Regions from separate parts of the Sphingomonas rhamnosi genome, predicted to be linked through region 1. Evidence: predicted binding sites of a transcription regulator. Region 1 holds the regulator's gene; each other region holds the start of a gene.
What was found. The regulator LexA, encoded in region 1, represses DNA repair genes until DNA is damaged. The targets are predictions, from matches to a motif close to GTTCCNCNCTTGTTCT.
Positions count from the first base shown of each region.

Region 1 (7,259 bases):
AAACGTGCCGCCGTTCGCCTTGGCATAGAGCCAGTTGAACAGCGCGGTGCGTGCACCGCCGAGATGGAGAAACCCCGTCGGCGACGGGGCGAAACGGGTAACCACGGATGCAGGCGACGCTGCATGCGTTTCAGATGTTGCGCCCAATCGCGGGTGCTCCCAGACTGTAAGAACGATGGCGAATACCGCCGTCGCCGCCCCTAGCATGGCCCTAGTGCGGCGACAAATGGGCGTGCCGCGATGGGCGGCGGAGCGCGGTCGTGCGATCGAGCGCTGGCTGGAGGCGGAGCGCGACCAGCTCGTGCTGTGGCTGCCGGTGGCGCTGGGGGCGGGGATCGCGCTGTGGTTCGTGCTGCCGGACCCGGTGGCGTGGCGGGTGGCGATGCTTGCGCTGGGGGCGGTGGGGCTGGCGGGGCTCGCGGTCGGGCGCGGTGGGCGCGCGGCGCGGGCGGTTGCGGTGGGCGCGCTGACCGCGGCGCTGGGGTTGGCGCTGGTCTGGGCGCGGTCGGACCGGGTTGCGGCGCCGGTGCTCGCGCGGACGATGGTCGCGACGTTCGCGGCCCGCGTCGAACGGGTCGAGCCGCTCGCAGCGCGGGACCTCGTCCGCCTGACGCTGGCGCCGAGCGGATCGGCGACCGATACGCGGGGCGATGCGATCACGCTGCCGCCGCTGCTGCGCGTGAACCTGGCGGAGGCCGATGTGCCGCGCGGGCTCGGTGAGGGTGCGGTCATTCGGTTGCGTGCGCGGTTGATGCCGCCGCCGTTGCCGGCGGTGCCCGGCGCCTATGACTTCGCCCGTGTCGCGTGGTTTGCAGGGATCGGCGCGACGGGTCGCGGGTTCGCTCCCGTCACGGTAACGACCGCCGCGGAGAAGGGCTCGGGGCTACGCGGTCGGTTGTCGACGCATATCACCGACAGGCTCGACGGCAGCGCGGGCGGGATCGCTGCGGCGCTCGCGACCGGCGACGTCGGCGCGATCGGCGAAGACGATTCGGAAGCGATGCGGCGCGCGGGGTTGGCGCATCTGCTGTCGGTCAGCGGGCTGCACATCACCGCGGCGGTGGCGGCGACAATGCTGGTCGTGATGCGGCTGCTCGCGCTTAGCCCTTGGCTGGCGCTGCGTGTTCGCTTGCCGCTGGTGGCCGCGGTGGCGGGCGCTGCTGCGGCGATCGGCTATACGCTGCTCACCGGCAGCCAGGTGCCGACGATCCGCAGTTGTGTGGCGGCGTTGCTGGTGCTGCTTGCGCTGGCGATTGGTCGCGAGGCGGTGACGTTGCGTGCGCTGGCGGCGGGCGCGGTGATTGTGCTGGTCGCGTTGCCAGAGGCACTGGCGGGGCCGAGCTTCCAGCTGTCGTTTGCGGCGATCGCGGCGATCGTCGCGCTGCACGAGCATCCGCGGATCAAGGCGGTGTTCGGACCGCATGAGGAGGGGGCCGTACGCCGGTTGATGCGCGGCGTGGCGTCGCTGTTGCTGACCGGGATCGTCGTCGAGGCCGCGCTGATGCCGATCGCGGTGTATCATTTCCACAAGGCCGGGCTGTACGGAGCGGCCGCGAATATCGTGGCGATCCCGCTGACCACCTTTGTCGTGATGCCGCTCGAGGCGCTGGCGTTGGTGCTGGACGCGGCAGGACTTGGTGCACCGGTGTGGTGGCTGGTGCAGCACACGCTTGACCTCCTGCTGTGGATTGCTCGGACGGTCGCGGCGGCGCCGGGAGCGGTGCGGGCACTGCCGGCGATGCCGGAGGGAGCCTATGCGGCGATGATCGGCGGGGGGCTGTGGATCGCGTTGTGGCGGACCAAGTGGCGGCGGCTCGGCGTGCTGCCGGTGCTGTTCGGGGCGAGCTGGGCGTTAGCCACGCCGGCGCCTGACCTGCTGGTGACCGGGGATGGACGGCATGTCGCGGTGCGGACTGCCGCGGGTCTGGCGCTGTTGCGGGACCGGGCGGGGGATTATGTTCGTGATACGCTCGCCGAGAATGGTGGGCTGGACGGCGAGCCGTTGCTGTTGGCGGACCAGCCCGATGCGCGGTGCAGTCGGGATTTGTGCATGACCGACATCCCGGCGGGGGGACGGCGGTGGCGGATCCTGGCGACACGGAGCGTATATCTGGTGCCGTCGGCCGAGTTGATCGCAGCGTGTCGGGGGGCGGATATCGTTGTCAGCGAACGCGCCTTGCCGAGGCGGTGTTCGCCGCGGTGGTTGCGGCTGGACCGGGGGATGCTGCGGCGGACGGGTGGGGTGGCGGTGACGTTGGGCACGGGTCGGGTGACGACGGTTTTGGAGGCCGGAGATCGGCACCCGTGGCGGGATGTGTCGCCGGCGGTGCCGTCGGTACTCCGAACTCCCGCTTTGGCGGGAGAACCGGGCACTCGCCGCCATCTTCAATCGTAGCGGCGGAGGATGCCCGACAATTTGCCCTGTACGCGGACCTGCGCGGGCGAATAGCGTTGTGGGTCGTAGGCGCGGTTGGCGGGGTCGAGGCGGACCATCGCGCCTTCGCGGCGGAAATATTTCAGCGTGGCCTCGCTCTCTTCGATCAGCGCGACGACGATCTCGCCGTCGCGGGCGGTCTCGGTACGGCGGATCAACGCATAGTCGCCGTCGAGGATGCCCGCTTCGACCATCGAATCCCCGGAGACTTCGAGCGCATAATGTTCGCCGGAACCGAGCAACGCGGCGGGGACGGCTAGCATGGACGAGCCCTCGAACGCCTCGATCGGCACACCGGCGGCGATGCGACCGTGGAGCGGGATCTCGATGACGTCGTTGGCCGGTTGCGGCGCGGACTTGATGTTCGCGGGGGCGGGGGGTGCACTTTCCACCACCTTCTTTTCCGCGCGCTCAGGCATGCGCAGCACTTCCAGCGCGCGGGCGCGGTTGGGGAGGCGACGGATGAAGTTGCGTTCCTCCAGTGCACTGATCAGCCGGTGGACGCCCGACTTGGACTTGAGGTCGAGCGCGTCCTTCATCTCCTCGAACGACGGCGACACGCCGGTATCCTCGAGGCGATCGTTGATGAAGCAGACGAGCTCGTGCTGTTTACGCGTGAGCATGGCAATCCTCCGTCCGGAACAGACAAGGAACTTCTACGGAACAAAGTTAACGGCGTCAAGCGATCACTAGGATTTCCGCCGAGTCGCCCGCGACGGCGGCGGGGGCGTTGCCGGGGCGGACAATCAGGCAGGTCGACCGCGCAAGCGTGAGCAGCATCGAGCTGTCCTGGATCGTCGAGGCATAGGCGCGGCCGTCGCGGAGCTCGGCGCGCAGATAGTCGGTGCGCGCGTTGTTGGCGGGGATATCCTCGCCGAGTAGCGCGTGGGTAGTCTGCGGCAAGGGATCGCGGGCGCCGGCCATGTGCGCGACGACCGGGCGGACGAACAGCGTCGCGGTGACGAACGCCGAGACCGGGTTGCCGGGCAGGCTAAGTACGGTCGCATCGCCGAGCCGGCCTGCCATCATCGGCTTGCCCGGGCGCAACGCGATCCGCCAGAAATCGATCGTGCCGCCGGCGGCCTCGATCGCCGGGCGGACGAGATCGTGGTCGCCGACCGACGCGCCCCCGGTGGTGACGAGCAGGTCGCACGCGGCGCCGGCGAACGCGTCGCGCAGCGCCTCCAGCCGATCGGGCAGGATGCCGAGATCGACAATGTCGACGGGCAGGTCGGCGAGCATCGCGGCGAGCATGATGCCGTTGGATTCGGGCAGCGCGGTGGCGTCGGTGGTCGATCCGGGCGGCACGAGTTCGTCGCCGGTCGCGGCGACGGCGACGCGGACGCGGCGGTTGACGCACAGCGTGCCGTGGCCACCGGTCGCGGCGACCGCGATGCGGGCGGGGGTCAGGCGGTCACCCTTGGCGATCAAACGGTCGCCTGTGGTGAAGTCGAGGCCCTTGCGGCGGGTGTTGCGGCCGTGGCGTGGTGGGCCTTCGCCGGACAGGGCCAGCGCTGCGCCGTCGCGCGCGGCCTCCTCCTGGATCAGCACGGTGTCGGTGCCCGCGGGCATCGCGGCACCGGTGAAGATGCGGACCGCCTCGCCGGCCTGCGCCGCGCCGTCGAACGGGCGGCCGGCGGCGCTTTCGCCGATCACCGTCCAGGGGCCGGGCATGTCGGCGAAGCGGATCGCATAGCCGTCCATCGCGGAGAGATCGACAGCCGGCTGGGTCCGGACGGCGAGGATGTCCTCTGCGGCCCAGCGGCCAGCGGCGTCGCGCAACGGAACGGCTTCGGCGCCGACCCGAGTCGCGATCGCGAACAGGCGCGATTGGGCTTCGGCGACGGGGAGGAGGGCGGTCATTTGGGGTCTGTTCCGGCGCGAATGTTGTCAATGTTGAGGCGGTAGACGGTTTTTGCGGGCCGAATGTTGAGACCGTCGCTGCGCGTGCGGGGATTTTCCGCGCGAATGTTGAGAGCGCGTGGGGCGGATCGGGTTCGGGGAAGGGCGGCGCAGCACGTCATACCGTCAGGGCTGACATATTCGGACCGTGTAGGACAGCGCGGAGTACGGGCATGATTGAACATTCGTCATCCCGGACTTGATCCGGGGTCCAGGGTTGCGGACGGTCGCGCTTGTGGCCATGGATCCTGACTTTCGTCACGATGACGGGGTGGGGGGCGCCTTTCAGGTAGCACTTCCCCGGCGAAGGCCGGGGCTCAGTTGGGCAACGGCGGTGACGAAGGGCGGCGCTCCGTTACTACAGCCTTCCCAACTGGGCACCGGCCTTCGCCGGGGAACGGTTGTGGACCCTCAGGCGGTCCAGTCGCCCGATTTGCCGCCGCGTTTGGAGAGGAGGCGGATGTCGCTGAGGATCATGCCCTTATCGATCGCCTTGGCCATGTCGTAGATCGTCAGCAGCGTGACCGAGACCGCGGTCAGGGCTTCCATCTCGACGCCGGTCTTGCCGTCGGTGGCGGTGGTCGCGGTGGCGGTGACGCCGGTGTCGTCGACCGCGAGCGCGATGTCGACCGAGGTGAGCGGCAGCGGGTGGCACAGCGGGATCAGGTCGCTGGTGCGTTTGGCGGCCATGATGCCGGCGACGCGCGCAACGGCGAGCACGTCGCCCTTCTTGGCGGTGCCGGTCGCGATCGCAGCCGCCGCCTCGGGCGACATGGTGATGCGGCCGCTGGCAACGCCGATACGAGTCGTGACCGCCTTTCCGCCGACATCGACCATCCGCGCGGCGCCCTCGGCATCGATATGCGTGAGGCCGGTCATCCGACGATCGCGCGGGTGGCGGCTTCGATATCGTCTTGCCGCATCAACGCTTCGCCAATGAGGAAGCAATGGACGCCCTTTTCGGCGAGCGCATCGAGATCGGCCCGCGTCGTCAGGCCGCTCTCGGCGACGAAGGTGCAGTCCTTCGGCGCAAGCGCGACGAGGTCGAAGGTCCGACGGAAATCGACCGAAAAGTCGCGAAGGTCGCGGTTGTTGACGCCGATCAGGCGGCTTTTCAGCTTCAACGCGCGTTCGAGTTCGTGGGCGTCGTGGATTTCGACGAGCACGTCCATGCCGCATTCGATCGCCGAGGCCTCGATCTCCGCCATCTGCGCGTCGGCCAGCGCGGCGACGATCAACAGGATCGCATCGGCGCCGAGGCTGCGCGATTCGGGCGCCTGCCACGGGTCGACCATGAAGTCTTTCCGCAGCACCGGGATCGACACCGCGTTGCGCGCGGCGGTCAGGTAGGAATCGGCGCCCTGGAACCAGCGTTCGTCGGTGAGCACCGACAGGCACGCGGCGCCGCCGGCCTCGTACGCACGGGCGTGCGCGGGGGGATCGAAATCGGCGCGGATCAGGCCCTTGGACGGGCTCGCCTTCTTGACCTCGGCGATCAGCGCGTGGCCGGGTTTGGCGTCCAGTGCGGCGCGGAACCCGCGGGGTTTGGTCTCGCGCGCGATGCCGGCGTCGATATCGGCGAGGCTGATCGTTGCCTTGCGCGCGGCGACGTCGGCGCGCTTGGTTTCGAGGATGCGGTCGAGCATGGTCATTTAGTAGGCGATCCAACGGGTTAGCAGCGCTTCGGCGCGGCGTTCGTCCAGGGCTTCGGCGGCGCGGGCGGCGCCTTCGGTGAGGGTCGTCACGGTGCCCGTCACCATCAGGGCGGCGGCGGCGTTGAGCAGCACGGCGTCGCGGTACGCGCCGGGTTCGCCGTTGAGCAGCGCGAGCAGCGCGGCGGCGTTGTGCTGGGCATCGCCGCCGCGGATTGCTTCGATCGGGTGGCGTGGCAGGCCGGCATCTTCGGGCGTGACCCGCGCGGGCAGGTCGACGGCGCCGATGCTGGCGACGATGCTAGGGCCGGCGCCCGACAGCTCGTCGAGCCCTTCTTCACCGGCGATGACGATCGCGGCTTGGGTGCCGAGCTGTTCGAGCGCCGCGGCATAAAGCGGGACATAGTCGGGTCGGGCGATGCCGATCAGCTGCCGCGTGACTCCGGCGGGGTTGGCGAGCGGGCCCATCAGGTTGAAGATCGTGCGGCGGCCGATGCGTTTGCGGATCGGCGCGATGCGGCGCATCGCCGGATGGTGGTTCGCCGCGAACAGGAAGGCAATGCCGATATCGGCGAGGCTCGCCTCCGCGGTGGCGCCGGCGCGGTCCATGTCGAGGCCGAGCGCCTCGAGCGTGTCGGCAGCGCCGGATTTGCTGGAGGCGGCGCGGTTGCCGTGCTTGGCGACGGGGATGCCGCACGCGGCGACGACCAGCGAGACCGCGGTCGAGACGTTGAGCGTGTGGTGGCCGTCGCCGCCTGTGCCGCAGACGTCGATCGCCGCGGCGGTCGCGGCGATCGGGATCATGCGGTCGCGGAGCGCGCGTGCGGCTTCGGCGATCTCGATGCTGGTCTCGCCGCGGTCGGAGAGCGCGGTGAGGAAGGTGGCGATCGCGTCGTCGCTGGCGCGTCCGTCGAGGATGTCGGCGAAGGCCTGGCGCGCGGACTCGCGCGCGAGGGGGGTGGAGGGGTCGGGGAGGAGGGTGAGGGTGGTCATTCTGTCACCGTCCGTTCCCCCGCGAAGGCGGGGGTCCAGGAGTCACGGGCGACACCTTGCGCAACCCTGGGCTCCCGCTTTCGCGGGAGAACGGCGCGGTTGGGGCTCACGCCTCTACCTCGCGCGTCGTCACCGGCACGCCTGCGATCTTCAGGAAGTTCGCCAGCATCGCGTGGCCGTGTTCGGTGGCGATGCTCTCGGGGTGGAACTGGACGCCGTGGATCGGGAGGGTCGCATGGCGGAAGCCCATCACGGTGCCGTCCTGCGCGGTCGCGTTG
Region 1 covers NZ_JAXOJJ010000006.1:58,008-65,266, forward strand. Annotated here, with positions in the region: gene gltX (glutamate--tRNA ligase) at 1-147, opposite strand, end outside; gene U1701_RS13590 (ComEC/Rec2 family competence protein) at 206-2,395, shown strand; gene lexA (transcriptional repressor LexA) at 2,386-3,057, opposite strand; gene U1701_RS13600 (molybdopterin molybdotransferase MoeA) at 3,113-4,297, opposite strand; gene moaC (cyclic pyranopterin monophosphate synthase MoaC) at 4,748-5,215, opposite strand; gene trpC (indole-3-glycerol phosphate synthase TrpC) at 5,212-5,988, opposite strand; gene trpD (anthranilate phosphoribosyltransferase) at 5,989-6,981, opposite strand; gene U1701_RS13620 (anthranilate synthase component II) at 7,088-7,259, opposite strand, start outside.

Region 2 (7,259 bases), on a different contig from region 1:
TTGAGCACGCCGTCGCCCTGGCACGCCTCGCAGCGGCCGCCCTTGACGTTGAAGCTGAAGCGGCCGGGCTTGTAGCCGCGCGCCTGCGCCTCCGGGAGCCCCGCGAACCAGTCGCGGATCTGCGTGAAGCTGCCGGTATAGGTGGCCGGGTTGCTGCGCGGGGTGCGGCCAATCGGCGACTGGTCGATGTCGATGACCTTGTCGAGATATTGGAGCCCGGTGATCTTGTCGTGCTTGCCGGCCTGGATGCGCGCGCCGTTGAGCTCGCGCGCGGCGGACGCGTAGAGCGTGTCGATGGTGAAGCTCGACTTGCCGCTGCCCGAGACGCCGGTGATGCAGGTGAAGGTGCCGAGCGGGATCGACGCGGTGACGCCGCGCAAATTGTTGGCGGTGGCGTTGTGGACGGTGAGCTTCTTGCCGTTGCCTTTGCGCCGCGTCGCGGGGACGGGAACGCTGCGCTTTCCCGTCAGATAGTCGGCGGTGATGCTGGTCTTGGACTTGAGCAGCTGCTTGAGCGTGCCCTGGGCGACGACCTCGCCGCCGCGGACGCCGGCGCCGGGGCCCATGTCGATGACATAGTCGGCGGTGCGGATCGCGTCCTCGTCATGCTCGACGACGAGCACGGTGTTGCCGAGGTCGCGCAGGCGGCGCAGCGTCTTCAGCAGCATGTCGTTGTCGCGCTGGTGCAGGCCGATGCTGGGCTCGTCGAGGACGTAGAGCACGCCCGACAGGCCCGAGCCGATCTGCGACGCGAGGCGGATGCGCTGCGATTCGCCGCCGGACAATGTTCCAGAGGTGCGGTCGAGGTTGAGATAGTCGAGGCCGACATTGTTGAGGAAGCCGAGGCGCTCGACGATCTCTTTCAGGATGCGTTCGGCGATCGCGTTCTGCTGGTCGCCCAGATGGCCGGGGATGTCGGTGAAGAATTGCAGCGCGTCGACCACGGACAGGTGCGTGGCGTAGGCGATGTCCTTCATGCCGATCTTGACCGCGAGCGCCTCGGGCTTGAGGCGGGCGCCGGCGCAGACTTCGCACTTGGCGGCGGACTGGTATTTGTTGAGCTCCTCGCGCATCCACGCGCTCTCGGTCTGGAGCAGGCGGCGGTTGAGGTTGCCGATCACGCCCTCGAACGGCTTGACGACGTCGTACTTCTTCTTGCCGTCGATGAAGGTGAGCGTGACGGGCTTTCCTCGCGAGCCGTGGAGGATGAGGCTCTGGATCTCGGGCGGCAGTTCGCCCCAGGGGGTCTCGAGGCTGAAGGCGAATTCGCGCGCGAGGGAGCCGAGGACCTGCATGTAATAGGGGCTGGGCGGGTTGGATTTCGCCCAGGGCATCACCGCGCCCTTCTTGATGCTGAGGCCGTGATTGGGGACGACGAGGTCCTCGTCGAACAGCTGCTTCTCGCCGAGGCCGTCGCAGGCCGGGCAGGCCCCTTGCGGCGCGTTGAACGAGAAGAGGCGCGGTTCGATCTCGCTGATCGTGAAGCCGCTGACCGGGCAAGCGAACTTTTCCGAGAAGACGATTCGGCCGTCGGGGGCGTTGTTGCCGAGGATTTCGGACTTCGGCGTGTGCGGCTCGACCGGGTCGGCGGGGTCGATGTACGCCAGGCCCTCGGCGAGCTTCAGCGCGGTCTCGAAGCTCTCGGCGAGACGCGTGCCGATGTCGCCGCCGACGACGAGGCGGTCGACCACGACTTCGATGTCATGCTTGTACTTCTTGTCGAGTGCGGGGGCTTCGTCGATCTCGTGGATCGTGCCGTCGATGCGGACGCGGGTGAAGCCGGCCTTCTGCCACTCCTGCATCTCCTTGCGATACTCGCCCTTGCGGCCGCGGACGACGGGGGCGAGGAGGTAGAGGCGCGTGCCTTCGGGGAGCGCCATGACGCGGTCGACCATCTGGCTGACGGTCTGCGCGGCGATCGGGAGGCCGGTGGTCGGGCTGTACGGCGTGCCGACGCGCGCCCAGAGCAGGCGCATGTAGTCGTAGATCTCGGTCACGGTCGCGACGGTCGAGCGCGGGTTGCGCGAGGTCGTCTTCTGCTCGATCGAGATCGCGGGGCTCAGGCCCTCGATATGGTCGACATCGGGCTTCTGCATCAGTTCGAGGAACTGGCGGGCATAGGCCGAGAGGCTCTCGACGTAGCGGCGCTGGCCTTCGGCATAGATGGTGTCGAAGGCGAGGCTCGACTTGCCGCTGCCCGACAGCCCGGTGATCACCGTCAGCGTGTCGCGGGGGATGTCGATGTCGACGTCCTTGAGATTGTGCTCGCGCGCGCCGCGGACGGAAATGTGAGTCAGCATATGTCGAGTTCTACTTCTGTTCTTTGCCGGATGCCAGTGGTGGAAATAGGAACGCACGGCGGCGCCCGCCAGCACCCGCGGATTGAAAAGCGGGGTGCGTGTATTATCTCGGTCGTACACAGCGACATGAGGACATGATGGCAAAAGCGAAGACGGGCGCGAAGAAGGCAGACGGCGCAAAGCCCAAGGTGAAGATCCCCAAGGAGTTCGCCGGGTTCAAGGTGCCCAAGGAGCTGCGCAAGAAGGGCGAGGCCTTGATCGAGCGCGCGAATACGCCCGAAGGTCGCCAGGCCATCGCGTCGGGGCTGGCGATGGTCGGCGGGCTGGTCGCAGCGAATGCAGCGCGCAAACAGGGCGAGGCGGCGAAGGCGGCCGAGGTGAAGCCCGATGCCGCGAAGCCGGATGCGGCGAAACCCGATGCCCGCGCGCCGGGCGCGCCCGGGATCAACCCGCAACAGATGGCGGACCAGATCGGCGCGGCGGCGGACCTGCTGATCGGGCGGATTTTCGCAAAGCGCTAGCGTCGTTGCCCGTCCCTGCGCGGGCGGAGTCGGGAGAAGACGCCGACTCTGAATGATCTTTGCAAAATGCATCCGTCACGCGGGGGCGACGTATGTTGCAGGCTATCGCGCTTTGGTGAGCCTGCATGGAATTTGACAAGGAGACGCAACAGCTTCGTCGCGTTCGTGAGCTGATCGACGAGGCGCTGGGCTCGGCCGACGCCGAAGCCAATGCCGTCGTCGCCGCGCGGCTGCGCGACGTCATCGCCTATCTCGACGAAAGGCTCGCGGCGAACTGAGCACCGGGTTCGCCGCGCATCCGCCAGGTTCAGGCCCGATGTTACCCGCGCATGTTGATGTCTTGGATTTGGGTATGGCGGCGATCAGCCCTGAACGCGCCGGAAATTCCTTAGGAACGCTGCGAGGCACGGCGGATCTGCGCGCGCGACACTGCCGCGGTCTCCTGGGGGGTCTGGACGCAACGCCCCCTGCCCCCAGCACGACCGTCACTAGGTTCACTTTGAACCCATCGTCGCTTGCAGGGGGCGCAATGCCGGTCAGGTTCAGCGCAGTCTAGGGGGGATGGCGCATGGATCTGGCGACGAAGCTGATCGAACTGGAAAAGCGTACGGCGCAGCACCGCGAATTGTTGCTGACCGAGGAAGCCGCCAAAACGGCGCTCGTGATGCCGTTTCTGCAGGCATTGGGATATGATGTCTTCAACCCTGCGGAAGTGGTGCCCGAATTCACCGCCGACGTGGGGATCAAGAAGGGCGAGAAGGTCGATTATGCACTGTGCATCGATGGGAAAGTCAGCATCCTGATCGAGTGCAAGCCCTCGACGATCGACCTGGACCTGAAACATGCATCGCAGCTCTATCGGTATTTCTCGACCACCGAGGCGCGCGTGGCGGTACTGACCAACGGTGTCGTCTATCAATTCTATTCGGATATCGAACAGCCCAACAAGATGGACGACAAGCCGTTCTTCGTCTTTTCGATGGATGCGATGCGGCGGACCGATCCGACGACGCTCGAACGCTTCTCGAAAGGCGAATTCAGCATCGATGCGATCGTGGCAGAGGCGGGGCGCCTGAAACTGCAATCGCAGGTGCGGATCGAACTTGAACGCGAGTTCGCCAATCCGTCCGACGAGTTCGTTCGGATGATGGCGGCCAAGGTGCAGAACGGTCGCATGACGGCATCGGTCAAGGAACAGTTCCAACCGGTTCTGGCGGCATCGATCGCGGGCCTGATCCGCGACCGCGTCAACGACCGGCTGACCTCTGCCCTGAACGTCGCCAACCCCTCTCCGGTCGACATCGACGAAGGCGCGTCGGACGACATGTCGCAGGGCGACGGGATCATCACGACCGAGGACGAGATCGGCGGGTTCCGGATCGTCCAGGCGATCGCCGCGCGGCATGTCGACCCCAAGCGCATCGTGATCCGCGATTCGAAATCCTATTGCGCGATCCTGCTCGACGACAACAACCGCAAGTCGATCGCGCGGCTGCACTTCAACAGCCCGACGACGCGCTATGTCGGGACGTTTGCAGGCAAGGCGGAGACGCGGCACGGCGTCGGCGCACTGACCGATATTTACAAGCTGGAGCCCGAGATCGTCGCGCGGCTGACCGAGCTGGAGGATCCCAAGCGCGCGGTAGAGTGAGCGGCACGCCAGTGAGGCGGCATGCATTGGCTGCAAGGGGCGTGATGCCGGTCGCCGATCGCAGACGATGCCGTTCCCGCCGCGGCACCGGTTGCGCGTGATGATCGGGCATGCTTGCGATATCGCACGCCCGGCTATCGACCGGTGACGGGGCCCGGCGGTGGCGGGGCGAAGGCGTAGGGGGCGACGACGGCGCCAGGCGATCCGGCGGTGACCGCGCGGTACAAGGTCGCGCCGGCAGGGCTGTAGGCCAGCATATCGGTGGCCAGGATCGACAGCGCGACGATCCCGGCGCCCCAGAGCGATGCCGGATGGATTCGGCCCGTGCGGCGCCGGTCGGCGATGATCCCCGCCAGCGGAAACAGCAGGATGCACGCCGACGTCACCTCGAACGCCCAGGGGACGAGCAGCGGCATCGGCAGCAGCCGGCCGAATGCGGGCCCCACCAGCACCGCCATGCCGCAATAGTGCAGCCGGCGATGCCAGGCGGTTTGCCGGCGCAACGCGACCGCGGTCCAGGCGAGCCCGGCAAAGGTCAGCACCGACAGCGGATTGAGCACGAGAAACTGCGCGGGCGGGAAGAAGAACGGTGCGTGCCCCCGGCGCACCATCAGCACGGTGACGGCGATGCCCAACACCACCATCGGCGCGATCCACACCGTGCCCAGCCAGCCGAGCCGACGATGCAGGGCCCGATTGGCGGTCGCCGCAAACGTCGCCTGCGCGACGTAGATCGTCACCCATCCCATGAAGACCAGCGCGTGGAGATGAACGATCAACGGTGCGCCGAAACTCGAGCGGCCCATCGCCAACTGCACCGAAAAGCCGAGAAAGATGATTCCCGCCATCAGCAGCGATGTCATCACGAAATACCGGTCGTCGGCGGACCCCGATTGCTGGCGCGGTGCTAGCGTGGCCATGTCATCCCCCCAGAGACATACAACAGGGGGATAGTATCATCGCCGGCAGATCACGACAACATGGTCGTCAATACTACCAGACGCTGAATCATTGCGTGTAGAACGAACGACTTGCTTTCTACGGGATCGAAAAGGCGCACCGAACGACGGGCGCACGGCGCGCCGCGAAACGGCCGGTGTGCCCGCGACGCCGCGCATCGGCTGGTCCGTGAGAGCATGGCGGGCCCCGCGACCATCGGTTTGAAATACCCATCATTTGTCGGGCAGGCGCATCCATCGCCGCGTGGTCACGTATCTTGCAGACTATTGCGGTTGGGAGAGCCTGCATGGAGATCGGCAAGGACGTACAGCAGCTTCGCCGGATGCGCGCGTTGATCGAGGAAGCGCTGTTGGTCGCCGACCTTAACGACGACGTGCTGATTGCCGCCAAGCTGCGCGACGTGATCGCGTATCTGGACGAGACGTTGACGCACCCCTGATCGGGCATCCCGGCCGAGCATTGGCGCGCCAGGCTATGTCCGGCGGGTGTATTCGGGCGGACTGAGCTGGCGGCGCGCCTGCCCGGCCTAGCGCGGAGGGCAGCCGCCCGATCCGGTCTGCACACATTTAATCCGTGTCTTTTGCGTCCTTTACGGACTCTCGTCGTAGCTCTTTGCCACGCCCTGCATCACCGAATGGAGTTCCCTTGCCCAACCCGACTGCGCCGATCGATTATGAAATCCTGACACTCACCGAACTCGAAGCCGCCGCGAAATCCACTACAGCCGATCAACGGCGCGCGCATCTGGACCAGGCGGGGATATTCGCTGCGGCCGGCGAAGCGGACCACCGGTCACGCGCGCGCAGCCCCGAGGGGGTGGAGTAAGACGAAGCGGCCGCGCATGGTTGCCGCGGGCATCACCTGCGCGGCTTGCCCCGCCAAGCCAGAGATCGGCGGTTGAGCGTGGCGAGATCCGCGGTGCCCGCGATCACCGCCTCGCCGAGCGCGATGGCGGCGGCGAGCGTTTCGGGCGGCGCATGGCGGTAGGCGGGCCGTCCGACGATGTGATCGTACCACACCCCGCCACAGGCATTGTCGAGCAGGATACGCTGGAAGCAGTGGTCGGCACGGACTGGCCAGCGGCGATCGTCGGCGAGCGCTGGCAGGGTCTCGCGCGTCAAGGTCAGCCAGCGGGTGGCGGCGTCATCCGGCATAACGGGTCGCGCCGGCCAGGGCGTGACGATGCACCGGCCGGCGCGGTTCGGTTACTTGACCTCGGCGGTGCCGTTGACGACCGCGGCCTTCTGGCCGTTGGTCAGCGCGTCGGCGTTGACGTCGGCGTCGTCGATCGCGTCGGAACGCTCCTCGGCATTGTCGCGGACCGCGTCGGCCTGGTCTTCGAGATTGTCGGCGGTGGCTTCGAGCGCCGACGCGTTGTTCTCGGCGGCCTGCTCGACCTGGTCGCCAAGCTTGTCGTCGCCCTTGCCACCGCAGGCGGCGAGCGACAGCGCGGAGACGGCGAGGATGGCGGCGGTGAATGCGGTCTTCATGTAAGGTGGATCCCTGTTCGTTTCGGTGGCGAGACAACCGGTGGGTGCGGGGGTTGGTTCCGGGGGCGACGGTTGCTGCCGTCTGCAAAGGAACCGCCCACGGATCAAGACACCGCCCCGGCGGAGGCCGGGGCCCGATTGGGGGCGCTCAGTCATGGAGGGCCCACGTCCCCACAGCGACCTTCCCAATTGGGCCCCGGCCTTCGCCGGGGTGGACGTGGTGGATGGCGTCCCCCTATGGCCCGACACGGGCAAAGCCCGTGTCGTCGGACGGCGCCGTAGCGCCGCCGGCCGGGCAAGCCGGTTTACATCTGGCCGAAGGCCTAGATGTGGATCG
Region 2 covers NZ_JAXOJJ010000001.1:79,967-87,225, forward strand. Annotated here, with positions in the region: gene uvrA (excinuclease ABC subunit UvrA) at 1-2,300, opposite strand, end outside; gene U1701_RS00435 (hypothetical protein) at 2,438-2,821, shown strand; gene U1701_RS00440 (hypothetical protein) at 2,947-3,099, shown strand; gene U1701_RS00445 (type I restriction endonuclease) at 3,390-4,472, shown strand; gene U1701_RS00450 (hypothetical protein) at 4,607-5,392, opposite strand; gene U1701_RS00455 (hypothetical protein) at 5,719-5,871, shown strand; gene U1701_RS00460 (hypothetical protein) at 6,078-6,257, shown strand; gene U1701_RS00465 (GCN5-related N-acetyltransferase) at 6,290-6,586, opposite strand; gene U1701_RS00470 (lipoprotein) at 6,638-6,922, opposite strand; gene lpdA (dihydrolipoyl dehydrogenase) at 7,246-7,259, opposite strand, start outside.
Region 2: uvrA (excinuclease ABC subunit UvrA) is a predicted target of LexA. The motif match lies at 2,308-2,323, and genes of this name have one in related genera.

Region 3 (7,259 bases), 170 kb from region 1:
CGCTGACGACCGAGCCGCGCATGCCGACCGACCTGCGCGTCGCCGCCGCACAACTGTTGTTCGGCCGGGGCAAGGACGACAGCGCCCGGACGCTGCTGGCGGGCCGCGACCCGACCTTCGTCGCGTTGCGCGAGGGCGCCTCCGCCAAGCCGACGCTCGGCTTCGGCGTGTCGCGGCTGCTGTCGGAACTCGCAAGCGACCTGGCAAGCGGTTCGCCGACGCCCTTGTCGATTGTGCTGACGCAGGCCGCCTTGCTCGCCGACCCCGATTATGACCGGGCGCGCGTGCTGCTGGGCGATGCGTTGGGGAAGGGCGGCGCACCGGACCGGGCGCTCGCGGTGCTCGACGGGGTGGGGGCCAAGAGCCCGTTCGCCAGCGCCGCCGCGGCGGAGCGCATCATCGTGCTCACCGGCGCCGATCGCGACGCCGAGGCGTTGGCGGTCGCCGCCGCGCGGGCCGGCCGCGCCGAGGCGAACGCCTATGACTGGCAGCGCTATGCCGACTTGCTGGTGACCGCCGACCGCGCCGCCGACGCAGTGCCCTATTACCGCCGCGTGATCGACACCGGCGAGCAGGGTGATGGCTGGGCGGCCTGGCTGCAATATGGCGGCGCGCTCGATCAGGCGGGGCGCTGGCCCGAGGCGCGCGAGGCGCTCGAAAAGGCGGTCGCGCGTGCGCCGCGACAGGCGTTGGCGCTCAATTATCTGGGCTTCGCGCGGGTCGAACATGGTGAGGATATCGCGGGGGCGACGCGGATGCTCGCGCGCGCGGCGGCGCTCGACCCCGACAACGCGTCGATCGTCGATTCGCTCGGCTGGGCCTATCATCTGAGCGGCAATACGCCGCGCGCGCTGCCGCTGCTCGAACGCGCTGCGGCCGCCGAGCCGACCAACACCGAGATCGGCGAACATCTCGGCGACGTCTATTGGACGCTCGGCCGTCGTTACGAGGCGCGCTACGCGTGGCGCGCGGCACAGGTGACCGCCGCGGGCGACGATGCGCCGCGGCTGGCGAAGAAGCTGGCGGGTGGCCTTGCCGCGGGGGCACGGCGATGATCGTCGAGACCGCGCCCGCGAAGATCAACCTCGCGCTCCACGTGCGGCGCCGACGGGCAGATGGCTATCACGACATCGAGACGCTGTTCGCGTTCGCGCGGGATGGCGATGTGGTGTCGGTCGAACCTGCAGAGTACGATCGATTCGTGATCACCGGGCCGTTTGCCGCCGGGCTGGAGGCAGAAGGCGACAATCTCGTCACGCGCGCTGCGTCCAAGTTCGTCGCGGCGTTCGGCTTCGCTGGCGGGCACGCGATCACACTCGACAAGCGCCTGCCGATTGCGTCGGGGATCGGCGGCGGATCGGCCGATGCCGCGGCGACGTTGCGCGCGCTTGCGCGGCTGCACGCGATCCCGCTCGACGATCCGCGCCTGCATGCGATCGCGGCCGAGCTCGGCGCGGACGTTCCCGCTTGCCTGGACGGCCGCACCACGATCGGCACCGGCAAGGGCGATGCGCTGGTACCGATCGCGGGGCTGCCGGGAACGCCCTTGCTGCTCGTGAACCCCGGCGTTGGCGTATCGACCGCAGCGGTTTTCCGCGCCTGGGACGGTACCGATCGTGGTGGCATCGCCGAGGGTGACCTACTCGAACGCGCCCGCGCGGGGCGCAACGACCTCGAAATGCCCGCGCTGGCGCTCGCGCCGGTGATCGGCGCGGTCCGCACACTGCTCGACGCCGCGCCGGGCGCGATCCTGTCGCGCATGTCGGGCTCGGGCGCGACCTGTTTCGCGCTGTTCGATGACGCCGGACGCGGCGGCGATGCCGCCGCCGCGGCGCGGTCGCGCGGCTGGTGGTGTCTCGAAACGGAACTCGCCTGAGCGGCCAGGGCTTGAACCCGACGCGCGCATCTGGTTTTTGGTACAGTCGGGATCGCGCAGTCACCCGCTCGCGCGTCCCGCGTTCCCAAGACGCTCCCGACGGAAGGGGCGGCCGCATTCCGGCCGCCCCTTTTTCTGGTCCAAAACCGATGTTCCGCTCTTGTTCCTGTAGAACAAACGCGGTACACAGGCTGGGACGCGTTGAACGGATCGCGCGCTTGGTCTAGCGAAGGAGCTTCCCGATGGCCGCAAGTCTGAAAGTGATCGATACCGGTATGGCAACAGCCACCACAGACCGCCAGAAGGCGCTCGACGCCGCGCTGGCCCAGATCGACCGCGCGTTCGGCAAGGGTTCGGCAATGCGCCTGGGCTCCAAGGAAACGATGCAGGTAGAGGTGATCTCGACCGGCTCGCTCGGCCTCGACATCGCGCTCGGCGTCGGCGGTCTGCCGCGTGGCCGCGTGATCGAGATTTATGGGCCGGAAAGCTCGGGCAAGACCACGCTCGCGCTTCACGTCATCGCCGAGGCGCAGAAGGGCGGCGGCACCGCCGCGTTCGTCGACGCCGAGCATGCGCTCGACCCGGTCTATGCCAAGAAGCTGGGCGTCAACATCGACGAGCTGATCGTCTCGCAGCCCGACACCGGCGAACAGGCGCTCGAGATCGTCGACACGCTCGTTCGCTCGAACGCGATCGACGTGCTGGTGGTCGATTCGGTCGCGGCTTTGGTGCCGCGCGCCGAAATCGAGGGTGAGATGGGCGACAGCCATGTCGGCCTGCAGGCGCGCCTGATGTCGCAATCGTTGCGCAAGCTGACCGGCTCGATCAGCCGCTCGCGCTGCATGGTGATCTTCATCAACCAGCTGCGCATGAAGATCGGCGTGATGTACGGCAACCCCGAGACGACGACGGGCGGCAACGCGCTGAAATTCTACGCCAGCGTCCGGCTCGACATCCGCCGCACCGGTGCGATCAAGACCGGCGAAGAGGTGACGGGCAACCAGACTCGCGTGAAGGTCGTCAAGAACAAGGTTGCCCCGCCGTTCAAGCAGGTCGAATTCGATATCATGTACGGGCAGGGCGTCTCGAAGCTCGGCGAGATCCTCGATCTCGGCGTCAAGGCCGGTATAGTCGAGAAGTCGGGCGCGTGGTTCAGCTATGACAGCGTCCGCCTGGGCCAGGGTCGCGAAAATTCGAAGACCTTCCTCAAGGACAACCCCGACATGGCCGACCGCCTCGAAAAGGCGATCCGCGCGCGCACCGACAAGGTCGCCGAGGAGATGATGGCCGGCCCGGAAGCCGACGACGACATCTGAGCCGCGGCCGCGATGAAAATGGAAGAGGGCCTGCCGGCGACGGCGGGCCCTTTTTCGTTGGGGCCCTGGCAGTCAGTCGGCGCTGACCGGTTCCCCTTACGTGGTCTGCGGCGTCCGTTTTGCGCGCCGCACCCGCGGTTCGGCGACCATGTCGGCGGCCGCCTTGATCTCTTTACGGAGTTCGTCGCGCTTTTCGTGGATCGAGGCGATCACCGGGCCCATCGCGACGCCCAGATCGACCAGCACCGCTTCCGACAATTGCAGCGAACTCTCCAGCGTCTCGGGGACCGCGTCGGTCGCGCCCGCGCGGTAGAGCTCGGCGGCGTGCGCGGTGTCGCGTGCGCGCGCGATGATCGGCAGGTCGGGGACCAGCGCGCGCACCGTGCGGGTCAGCCGGACCGTCAGCACCGGATCGTCCATCGTCAGGATCAGCGCCTTTGCGGTCTGCAGCTTCAACCGGTCGACAAGTTCCGCGCGCGCGACATCGCCGAACAGCACCGGATAGCCATGGCGCCGCGCCGCGGTGACGGAATCGATATCCGCCTCGACCGCGACATAGCGCTGACCGTGGACCGCCAGCATGTCGGCGACCATCCGCCCGACGCGGCCGAACCCGATCACGACGGTGCCGGGGCCTTCGGCGGTGATCTCGATATCGCCGGGGTCGTCGCTCGATCGGCTTTCGATCCGGCGCGACACCACGGTGCCGAGCTTGGCGAGCAGCGGCGTGATTGTCAGCCCGATCGCGGTCACGGTTTGCCAGAAGGTCGCGGTCGACGGCAGGATCAGCTGCGCCTGGGCAGCGGTTGCGAGCACGATCAGCGTCGTCTCCGACGGGCTGCCCATCAGCAGTCCGGTCTCCGCCGCGACGCCGCGCCGCGCCTGCGCCACGCGCAGGAACAGGAACGTGACCACCGCCTTGATTGCGACCACGCCGACCACCGCGGCGAGCAGCGCCGGCCAGTTCTGCACGATCAGCCGCAGGTCCAGGCTCATGCCGACAGTGATCAGGAACACGCCGAGCGCGAGCCCCTTGAACGGCGCGGTGATCACCTCGACCTCGCTGTGATAGTCGGTCTCGGCGATCAGCAGCCCCGCGAGCAGCGCGCCGACGATCGGCGAGAGGCCGGCAGCTGTGGTCGCGACGCTGGCGACGATGACGACGAGTAACGACGCGGCAAGGAAGAGTTCGGGACTCTTGGTCCGCGCGGCTTGGCCGAACAGCCGCGGGAGCACGAGCCGCCCGGCGACATACATCGCGACGACGGTCGCCCCGCCGAGCAACGCCACGCCGGCGATGTTGGTCCAGCCGTCGCCGCTGGCAGTCGGGGCGAGCGCCCCGAGGACGAAGATGATCGGCACCAGCGCGAGATCCTCGAACAACAGCATCGCGAACGCCCCGCGCCCGACCGCACCGGTGGTGCCGACCAGCGGCAGGACCAGCGCGGTTGAGGACAATGCCAGCGCGAAGCCGAGCCCGATCGCCCCCGACCAGCTCTGCCCGAGCAAATGGATCGCGACGCCGATCAGGAGTGCCGACCCGATCAGTTCGCCAGCCCCGGTGCCGAACACCAGCCGGCGCATCATCCACAGCCGGCGGAACGACAGTTCGAGACCGATCGAGAACAGCAGCAGGATGATGCCGAATTCGGCGAACGGTTCGATCGATTCCGGGCTGGATATGGTCAGGTAGTAAAGCCACGGGACACGGTCGACCAAAGCGCCAAGCCCGGCAGGGCCGACGAGCGCGCCGACCAGGATGAAACCGATGACCGGGCTGATCCGGAACCGCGCAAACGCGGGGATGACGAGGCCAGCCGCGCCGAGGATCACGAGCGCGTCGCTGAAGCCGTGGTTGTCGAGCCTGAGTGCCATCCGGCTACCCTAGGGGGAGCGCGGGGCGTTTGTCAGGGGGTATCGCTAAAGCGCTCCTGCAAAGGCGGGAGCCCCGGGTCGCAGACGCCGCGCCTGCAACCCTGGACTCCCGCTTTCGCGGGAGAACAGTCTGGTCGAAAGTCGGCTTACGCCCAGTTCGCCATTTCCGCTTCGAGGTTCGAACGCACCTGTTCGAAGAACTGCTCGGTGGTCATCCACGGCTGGTTCGGGCCGATCAGGATCGCGAGATCCTTGGTCATGTGACCGTCCTCGACGGTCTTCACGCAGACGCGCTCGAGCGTCTCGGCGAACTTGGTCACGTCGGGCGTGTTGTCGAACTTGCCGCGATACTTGAGGCCACCGGTCCAGGCGAAGATTGACGCGATCGGGTTGGTCGAGGTCGCCTTGCCCTGCTCGTGCATGCGGAAGTGGCGCGTGACCGTGCCGTGCGCAGCTTCGGCCTCGACGACGCTGCCGTCCGGGGTCAACAGGATCGAGGTCATCAGCCCGAGCGAGCCGAAGCCCTGTGCGACCTGATCCGACTGGACGTCGCCGTCATAGTTCTTGCACGCCCACACGAACTCGCCGTTCCACTTCAGCGCCGATGCGACCATGTCGTCGATCAGGCGATGCTCGTAGACGATGCCCGCGTCCTTGAACTTGTCCTTGAACTCGGCCTCGAACACCTCGGCGAAGATGTCCTTGAAGCGGCCGTCATAGGCCTTGAGGATCGTGTTCTTGGTCGACAGGTAGACCGGCCATTTCAGGTTGAGGCCGTAGTGCATCGACGCGCGCGCGAAGTCGCGGATCGAATCGTCGAGATTGTACATCGCCATCGCAACGCCCGGTCCCTCGAACTGGAACACTTCGCGGTCGATGGTCTGGCCGTCGTCGCCTTCGAACACCAGGCGCAGCTTGCCGGGGCCGGGGATCAGGTAATCGGTCGCGCGGTACTGGTCGCCGAACGCGTGGCGGCCGACGACGATCGGGTGCGTCCAACCCGGGATCAGGCGGGGGACGTTCTTGATCACGATCGGCTCGCGGAAGATCGTTCCGCCCAGGATGTTGCGGATCGTGCCGTTGGGCGAACGCCACATCTTCTTCAGGCCGAATTCGGCGACGCGCGCCTCGTCGGGGGTGATCGTCGCGCACTTCACCGCGACGCCGTATTTCTGCGTTGCCTTGGCGCTGTCGATCGTGACCTGGTCGTCGGTCGCGTCGCGATGCTCGATGCTGAGGTCGTAATATTCGAGTTCGATGTCGAGATACGGCTTAATCAGGCGCTCGCGGATCCATTCCCAGATGATCCGCGTCATCTCGTCGCCGTCTATCTCCACGACGGGTGTCACTACCTTGATCTTAGCCATTACCAGTTCCTTCGAATGGGGTTGCGCCGCGTCTAGGGGAGGGGGGCGTGGGGATCAACCGCCCGGCGCCTCCTTCGCCGACGCTTCAAGCGTTGTATCGCGTGTCCGGCACGGATAGACCCGTGGCATGGCATCGTTAGACAAGCCGCCCGTCCTGACCTCTACGGTCAAATGGCGATTTCCCGCAGTCCATCCGGAAGGCTATAAGTACGTCGCGATCGCGACCGGCATCACGCTGCTGCTGACGGTGGTCAGCAACGTGCTGTTCTGGCCGATGGTCGGTGTCGTCATCTGGGTCGCGACCTTCTTTCGCGACCCGGTGCGTACCACGCCGCAGGGCGCTGGGCTGATCGTCGCGCCCGCCGACGGCCTGATCACGATGATCCAGCGCGTGCCGGTGCCGCGCGAACTGGCCGGTCCGAACGGGCTCGGCGATGCGCCGCTGGTCCGGGTGTCGATCTTCATGTCGGTGTTCGATGTCCACATCAACCGCACGCCGATCGCCGGCACGGTGCGACAGGTCGTCTATGTCTCGGGCAAGTTCCTCAACGCCGACCTCGACAAGGCGTCGGATGAGAACGAGCGCCAGCATTTCGTCGTCGAGGGCCGAGACGGTCAGCGCGTCGGCTTCACGCAGATCGCGGGTCTCGTCGCGCGCCGTATCCTCGGCTTCGTCAAGGCGGGTGACATGGTCGCGGCCGGGCAGCGCATCGGCCTGATCCGCTTCGGCAGCCGCGTCGACGTCTATTTACCCGATGGCGTCGTGCCGCAGGTCTGCCTCGGCCAGCGCAGCATCGCCGGGGAGACGGTCTTGGGCTGCATCGC
Region 3 covers NZ_JAXOJJ010000006.1:223,964-231,222, forward strand. Annotated here, with positions in the region: gene U1701_RS14395 (tetratricopeptide repeat protein) at 1-1,055, shown strand, start outside; gene U1701_RS14400 (4-(cytidine 5'-diphospho)-2-C-methyl-D-erythritol kinase) at 1,052-1,876, shown strand; gene recA (recombinase RecA) at 2,119-3,192, shown strand; gene U1701_RS14410 (cation:proton antiporter domain-containing protein) at 3,289-5,067, opposite strand; gene U1701_RS14415 (NADP-dependent isocitrate dehydrogenase) at 5,214-6,434, opposite strand; gene U1701_RS14420 (phosphatidylserine decarboxylase) at 6,562-7,259, shown strand, end outside.
Region 3: recA (recombinase RecA) is a predicted target of LexA. The motif match lies at 2,028-2,043, and genes of this name have one in related genera.

Region 4 (7,259 bases), on a different contig from region 1:
GTCGCCGAGCCCCGAAAAGGGAAGCAGCGCCATCGCGAGGATCAGCTGATAGACCGTGACCACGGTCACCACCGCGCTGCTGTCGACGGACAGGTCGCGGGCGATCGTCGGAAGCGCGACGGTCGCGATGCCGCCGTCGATGATCGTCAGCGCGGTGCCGGCGGAAATCGCCGCGACGGCGAGATAGCGGCGAGGTTTGGGAAGGCCGTCTTGCATCTGAGGCCCTACTCCGTCACCTCTGACTTGTTCCGGGTCCGGTGGAGAGTTCTGATATGCGGCGTATTTGGGTTTCGGCAGTAGCGGCATTGCTTGCGAGCGGCAGCGCGGTCGCGCAAACGGCGACGATGACCAAGAACGATGCCACCGACCCCTATATCTGGCTCGAGGACAAGGACGGCGCGAAGCCGCTCGCCTGGGTCGAGGCCGAAAACGCCAAGACGCTGCCGCGGCTGCAGAACGACCCGCGCTACGCGACCTTCCATGCCGAGGCGCTGGCGATCGCGTCGGCCAAGGACCGCATCCCGATGCCCGACCAGCGCTTTGGGCGGATCTATAATTTCTGGCGCGATGCCGAGCACCCGCACGGCCTGTGGCGCTGGACCAGCGAGGCGGACTACGCGACCGCCGCGCCGAACTGGACGGTCGCGCTAGACCTCGACGCGCTCGGCAAGGCCGAGGGCAAGCAATGGGTGTGGAAGGGTGCGACCTGCCTGCAACCCGAGGAGCGGCTGTGTCTGGTCGCGTTGTCCGAGGGCGGCGAGGACGCGGTGACGTATCGCGAATTCGACCTTTCGACCGGGCAGTTCGTGGCCAACGGCTTTTCGCTGCCGACGTCGAAGCAGGATGCGACCTGGGTCGACAAGGACACGTTGCTGGTGGCGCGCGACTGGGGTCCGGGCACGACGACCGCGTCGAGCTATGCGTTCGTGATGAAGCAGGTGAAGCGCGGGCAACCGCTGACCGCCGCGACCGAGGTGTATCGCGGTGCGGCGACGGACCAGGGCAGCACCGGCGCCAACGTGCTGACCGACGACAAGGGCAATCGGCTGGTCGTGATCCAGCGCCGTTCGACCTTCTTCGGCGCGGACAAGCTGTTGTGGACGCCGACCGGGATCAAGCCGCTGGCACTGCCGCCGCGGACCTTCCCGGTCGCCCTGGTTGACGGGCAGGTGATCTTCTCGACCAGCGAGCCCTGGGGCAAGGTGCCCGCCGGCGCGATCGCGTCGGTGCCGCTCGCCGATGTCGAGCGTGGCACGATGACGCCGACGGTGATCTTCGCACCGAACGCACGGCAATCGGTCGACGGCGTCGCGGGGACGAAATCGAAGCTGATCGCGGTCGTCACCGACAATGTCCGCGGCCGCGCGATGGTGTTCTCGCATGGTGCGAAGGGCTGGACGTCTGCGCCGCTGACGCTGCCCGACAATGCCTCGATCGATGTGGCGAGCAGCAGCGACCGCAGCGACCATGCCTATCTGACCGTCACCGGCTTCCTGACGCCGACCTCGCTGTGGACGCTGGACGCCGCAGGCGGCGCGCCCAAGTCGATCAAGACGCTGCCGGCAAAGTTCGACGCATCGGGCGATGTCGTCGAACAGTTCGAGGCGACGTCCACCGACGGGACGAAGGTGCCGTATTTCGTCGTCCACAAGAAGGGCATCGCACTCGACGGCGCGACGCCGACGATCATGACCGCCTATGGCGGGTTCGAGGTGTCGATGACCCCGAGCTATTCGGGGTCGACCGGCAAGCTTTGGCTCGAGCGCGGTGGCAGCTATGTGCTCGCCAACATCCGCGGCGGCGGTGAGTTCGGCCCCGCGTGGCACGATGCGGGCCGTAAGACCAAGCGGCAGGTGATCTACGACGATTTCGCCGCGGTCGCGAAGGACCTGTTCGCGCGGAAACTTACCAGTCCGGCGAAGCTCGGCATCTATGGCGGGTCCAACGGCGGGCTGCTGATGGGCGTCGAGTTCAATCAGCATCCCGATCTGTGGAAAGCGGTGACCATCCAGGTGCCGCTCCTCGACATGATCCGCTACGAGGGGATCGCGGCCGGCGCGTCGTGGGTCGACGAGTACGGATCCGTCTCGGTGCCTGAGGAAAAGGCGTTCCTCGAGACGATTTCGCCCTATCAGAACATCAAGAAGGGGGTGGCGTATCCGGAGCCATACATCTGGACGACGACCAAGGACGACCGCGTCGGGCCTCAGCATGCACGCAAATTCGCGGCGCGGCTGAAGGAGTATGGGCTGCCCTATCTGTTCTACGAGGACACGGCGGGCGGGCATTCGGGCGATGCGGATATTGCGCAGGGCGCGCGGCTGCAGGCGCTGCAGATGACCTATTTCGCGCAGAAGCTGATGGGACCAGCGAAATAGCGATCTGCCGTCATCCTGACACCGGTCAGGATGACGGCATAGGTCTTAGCGGCAGCGGACCTGCGCGTTGTTCTGATCGACCGCACGGCCGGCGAGCCCGCCGACCGCTGCGCCGAGTAGCGTGCCGACGGTGCGCGAGCGGCCGCCGTCGATGACGTTGCCGAGGATGCCGCCACCCGCCGCGCCGACGATGAGACCGGTGGTACCGTCACCGCGCTTGCAGTAATATTTGCCATCCTGGCCGGCATAGACGCGGTCGTCGTTGCTCAGCACGCGCTCGCGGTAATTCGGGCCGACCCGGTAATCGCGGGCGGGGTCGTAATTGCCCTCGTCGCGCTCATCGGCATAATTCTGGTTGTCGTAGCGTGCGTCCGGCGCCTGGCGGTAGGGGCCGCTCTGGTTCTGATAGCCGCTGCGTGCTGAGCGGTAGCGATCGGCTTCCTGGCGGTAGAGCTGGTATTCGCGGTCGAATCGGCTCTGCGCCTGCGCGAAGCGCGCATCGTCGGCGGAACTTTGCGCGACGGCGGGCGCGGCGGCGGCGAGGCAGGTCGCGGCGATCAGCGACAGGGTGACGGGCAGACGCATTCTCGGTCCTTTCACATCAGATACGGGCGGCGGCATTATGCCACCGCCCGCAGGTTTCGTCAGCGGCAGATCTGCACGCGGCGATGATGGCGCCATTCGGTGCGGCAGCGCTGGCTGTAGCCATGATGCCGGTCATAGCCGCGGCCACGGAAGCGGCGGTCATCGCGACGATCGTGGTGGTCGTTGCCGCGGTGATCCTGACTATAGCCGCGATCATAGCGCTGCGCCTCGGCGGGGGCGGCGACGCCGATGCTGAGGGTGGCGACGGCAAGGCCGGCGGCGATCAGCTGGGTGAACTTCATGTGCGTTCCTTTCGGTCCCGACGATCGGGGATGCCGGCCTTGTACGGCGGCGAACAGACATCGTTCCTGAACGGCATTGTCGGCTGCTGTACAGGTTCGGTCCGGCGGCAATCTCGTCCGCTCACCCCAACGTAACGAAGCTGTCCATCACGCGTTTTTGCCCGGCATTTTCGAAATCGATCTCGAGCTTGTTGCCCTCGATCACCAGGATCGCGCCATAGCCGAATTTCTGGTGGAACACGCGCATGCCGACGCTGAGATCGTCGCGGCCCTTGTTGCCGAGGCTGACCGCGCTGGCGCGGCTCTCGACGACGCGGGAGGGGCCGGCCGAGAAGCTGCTGCCGGGGCTCGCCGCGCGCTGCCAGCCGGGGCCGCGGCCGGTGCCGCGGGCGACGTCGGCGAAGGGGTCGGCCTTTTCGGACCAATTGGCCTGCCATAGGCTTGCGCCGCCCGACATGGTCGTCTCCGCCTCGATATGCTCGGCCGGAAGTTCGCCGACGAAGCGGCTGGGGATCGAGGAATTCCACTGGCCGTAGATGCGGCGGTTGGCGGCGTGGATGATCACCGCCAGGCGCCGCGCGCGGGTGATCGCGACGTACGCCAGGCGGCGCTCTTCCTCAAGGCTCTTGACGCCGCCTTCGTCGAGCGAGCGCTGCGACGGGAACAGGCCTTCTTCCCAACCGACCAGGAAGACGGTGTCGTATTCGAGGCCCTTCGCGGCGTGGATGGTCATGATCGTGACCTGCGGGTCCTGCGCGCCGCCTTCATTGTCCATGACCAGCGACACGTGTTCGAGGAACGCGCCGAGCGAGTCATATTCCTCCATCGCGCGGACCAGTTCGCTGAGGTTCTCCAGCCGGCCGGTGGCCTCGACCGATTTCTCGGCCTGGTACATCGCGGTGTAGCCGCTCTCGTCGAGCAACTGCCGCGCGAGTTCGGCGTGGGGCAGGCTGGTCGCCATGTCGCGCCAGCGCGCGATGTCGCCGACGAGGCGGCCCAGCGACTTCTTCGCGGCGCCGGTCAGTTCGTCGGTGTCGAGGATGCGGGCAGCGGCGGTGGTGAGCGGGACGCCGGTGGCGCGGGCGAGCTGGTGGATGCGCGCGACCGCCTTGTCGCCCAATCCGCGTTTCGGCACGTTGACGATGCGTTCGAAGGCGAGGTCGTCGGCCGGCTGGTTGACGACGCGGAGATAGGCGAGCGCATCGCGGATTTCGGCACGTTCGTAGAAGCGGAAGCCGCCGACGATCTTGTACGGCATGCCGATCGCGATGAAGCGATCCTCGAACTCGCGGGTCTGATGCTGCGCGCGGACCAAGATCGCGACCTCGTCGAGCGTCTTGCCGGAGCGACGGACGAGGTCGATCTCGTCGCCGACACGGCGCGCTTCCTCGGGGCCGTCCCAGACGCCGATGACTTTCACCTTCTCGCCGACGTCGCGCTCGGTCCAGAGCTGCTTGCCAAGGCGGCCGCCATTGTTGGCGATCACGCCAGAGGCGGCGCCGAGGATATGCGGCGTGCTGCGGTAATTCTGTTCGAGGCGTATGATCTTCGCGCCCGGGAAATCCTTCTCGAACTTCAGAATGTTCTCGACCTGCGCGCCGCGCCAGGAATAGATCGACTGGTCGTCGTCGCCGACGCAGGCGATGTTCTTGCGCTCCTGTGCGAGCAGGCGGAGCCAGAGATATTGGGACGAGTTGGTGTCCTGATACTCGTCGACCATGATGTATTTGAAGCGCGTCTGATACTGTTCGAGCACGTCGCGGTGGCGCTTCAGGATGACGAGCATGTGGAGCAGCAGGTCGCCGAAATCGCACGCGTTGAGCGCGATCAGGCGGGCCTGGTATTGCTGGTAGAGCTCGCCGCCGCGGCCGTTGGCGTAGCGTTCGCTCTCACCGGCATCGATGTCGGCGGGGACGAGGCCCTTGTTCTTCCACTGGTCGATCAGCCCGGCGAGCGAGCGCGCCGGGAAACGCTTCTCGTCGATATCGGCGGCCAGGATCAGCTGTTTCAGCAGCCGCAGCTGGTCGTCGGTGTCGAGGATCGTGAAGTTCGATTGCAACCCGACGAGCTCGGCATGGCGGCGCAGCATCTTGGCGGCGATCGCGTGGAAGGTGCCGAGCCACGGCATCCCCTCGACCGCGTCGCCGACCAGCCGGCCGACCCGCTCGCGCATCTCGCGCGCCGCCTTGTTGGTGAAGGTGACCGAGAGAATCTCGCTCGGCCACGCCTTTCGCGTGAAGATCAGGTGCGCGAGCCGCGCCGTGAGCGCGGCGGTCTTGCCGGTGCCGGCGCCGGCGATGATCAGCACCGGGCCGTCGGTGGTCAGCACCGCCTCGCGCTGCGGCGGGTTGAGGCCGCGGAGATAGGGCGGGTCGGCTTGGGCGGTCTGGGCGAGCTGGTTCACCGGTGAACAGGTAGGGAACGGCGACGGTTGGGGCAAGCACGGAAGCCTTGCAGACCCACCGAAGTTGTGGAACAAAACGGGAAACAATGGGAGGCGATTCGATGAGCGACGGGTTGACGGGCGGGTGTCATTGCGGTGCGGTGCGGTACGAAGCGGAGGGGCAACCCCAGCATCATGCGCTGTGCCATTGCTCGGACTGCCGCGGGAGTGCGGGCGCGCCGATGGTCGGGTGGATCGCCTTCAAGGCGGACCAGGTGAGCGTGACCGGAAATCCGACGACGTATGAATCGTCGGCGAGCGGGCGGCGGCAGTTTTGCGGGCGGTGCGGGACCGGGCTGTTCTATACCAATGCGGAAATGCTGCCGGGGATCATCGATATCCAGTCGTGCACGCTCGACGACGTGGAAGCGGTCGCGCCCGACGCGCACATCCAGGTTGCTGAGCGGTTGGCCTGGATGAAGAGCATCGACCTGCTGCCGGTGTTCGAGCGATATCCGGGGATGTGACGGGAGCGGCTGTCCAAGAGCGCCCGGTATCCGTCACCCCCGCGAAGGTCGGGATCTCCTGCGGCTGGCGCGACGCTTCTGCCCGAGGAGATCCCCGCCTTCGCTGGGATGACGAGGGGAAGACAAGCGCTTGCGTAGGTCCCCGTTCTCGGGTGCCGCGGCGAAACGGCTGGGTCCTTGAGTGGCGCCCTGTCATAAAATCGTCACCTGCGCGGACGAAAGCGGGCGGGTCATGGCAACCACCTTTACACCGCTCGGTGAATCGACCGCGCCGCCGCCCGAGCACGCGCATGTCCCCGTTGGTCCGCGCCTGGACCACGCCCTCCACCCGTCGAGCCGCTGGATATTCCTCGCCGTCCTGCTCGGCGGGCTCGGCTATGCCGGGTTCAGCGTGTTCGTCGACACCGCGCAGGTCGGCGAGAGCCTGGCGCTCGGCGCGTTTGCGTTCCTAGCGCTCGCGCTGCTGATCGCGCTGGGGTTCGAATTCGTCAACGGCTTCCACGACACCGCCAACGCGGTCGCGACGGTGATCTACACGCATTCGTTGCCCGCGCCGGTCGCGGTGGTGTGGTCGGGGTTCTTCAATTTCCTCGGCGTGGTGCTCTCGTCGGGCGCGGTCGCCTATTCGATCATCACGCTGCTGCCGGTCGATCTGATCCTGCACGTCGGCAGCGCGGGCGGGTTCGCGATGATCTTCGCGCTGCTGCTGGCGGCGATCCTGTGGAACCTGGCCACCTGGTTCGTGGGTCTGCCCAATTCGTCGAGCCATGCGCTGATCGGCTCGATCCTGGGCGTCGGGCTCGCCAACCAGATCTTGCATGGCGGCACCGGCGGCACCTCGGGCGTCGACATGGCACAGGTATGGAAAGTGCTGTCGGCACTCGCGTTCAGCCCGCTGATCGGGTTCGGCGGCGCGTTGCTCCTGCTGCTGGTGATGAAGCGGTTCGTGCGCGACAAGACGCTGTACGAGGCGCCCAAGAACGCTGCGCCGCCGCCCAAGGGGATCCGTGCGCTCCTGATCGCGACCTGCACCGCAGTCAGCTTCGCGCATGGCAGCAACGACGGGCAGAAGGGCATGGGGCTG
Region 4 covers NZ_JAXOJJ010000002.1:377,299-384,557, reverse strand. Annotated here, with positions in the region: gene U1701_RS06805 (MFS transporter) at 1-216, opposite strand, end outside; gene U1701_RS06800 (prolyl oligopeptidase family serine peptidase) at 273-2,378, shown strand; gene U1701_RS06795 (glycine zipper 2TM domain-containing protein) at 2,424-2,963, opposite strand; gene U1701_RS06790 (hypothetical protein) at 3,023-3,265, opposite strand; gene U1701_RS06785 (ATP-dependent helicase) at 3,387-5,669, opposite strand; gene U1701_RS06780 (GFA family protein) at 5,771-6,175, shown strand; gene U1701_RS06775 (inorganic phosphate transporter) at 6,408-7,259, shown strand, end outside.
Region 4: U1701_RS06785 (ATP-dependent helicase) is a predicted target of LexA. The motif match lies at 5,673-5,688, and genes of this name have one in related genera.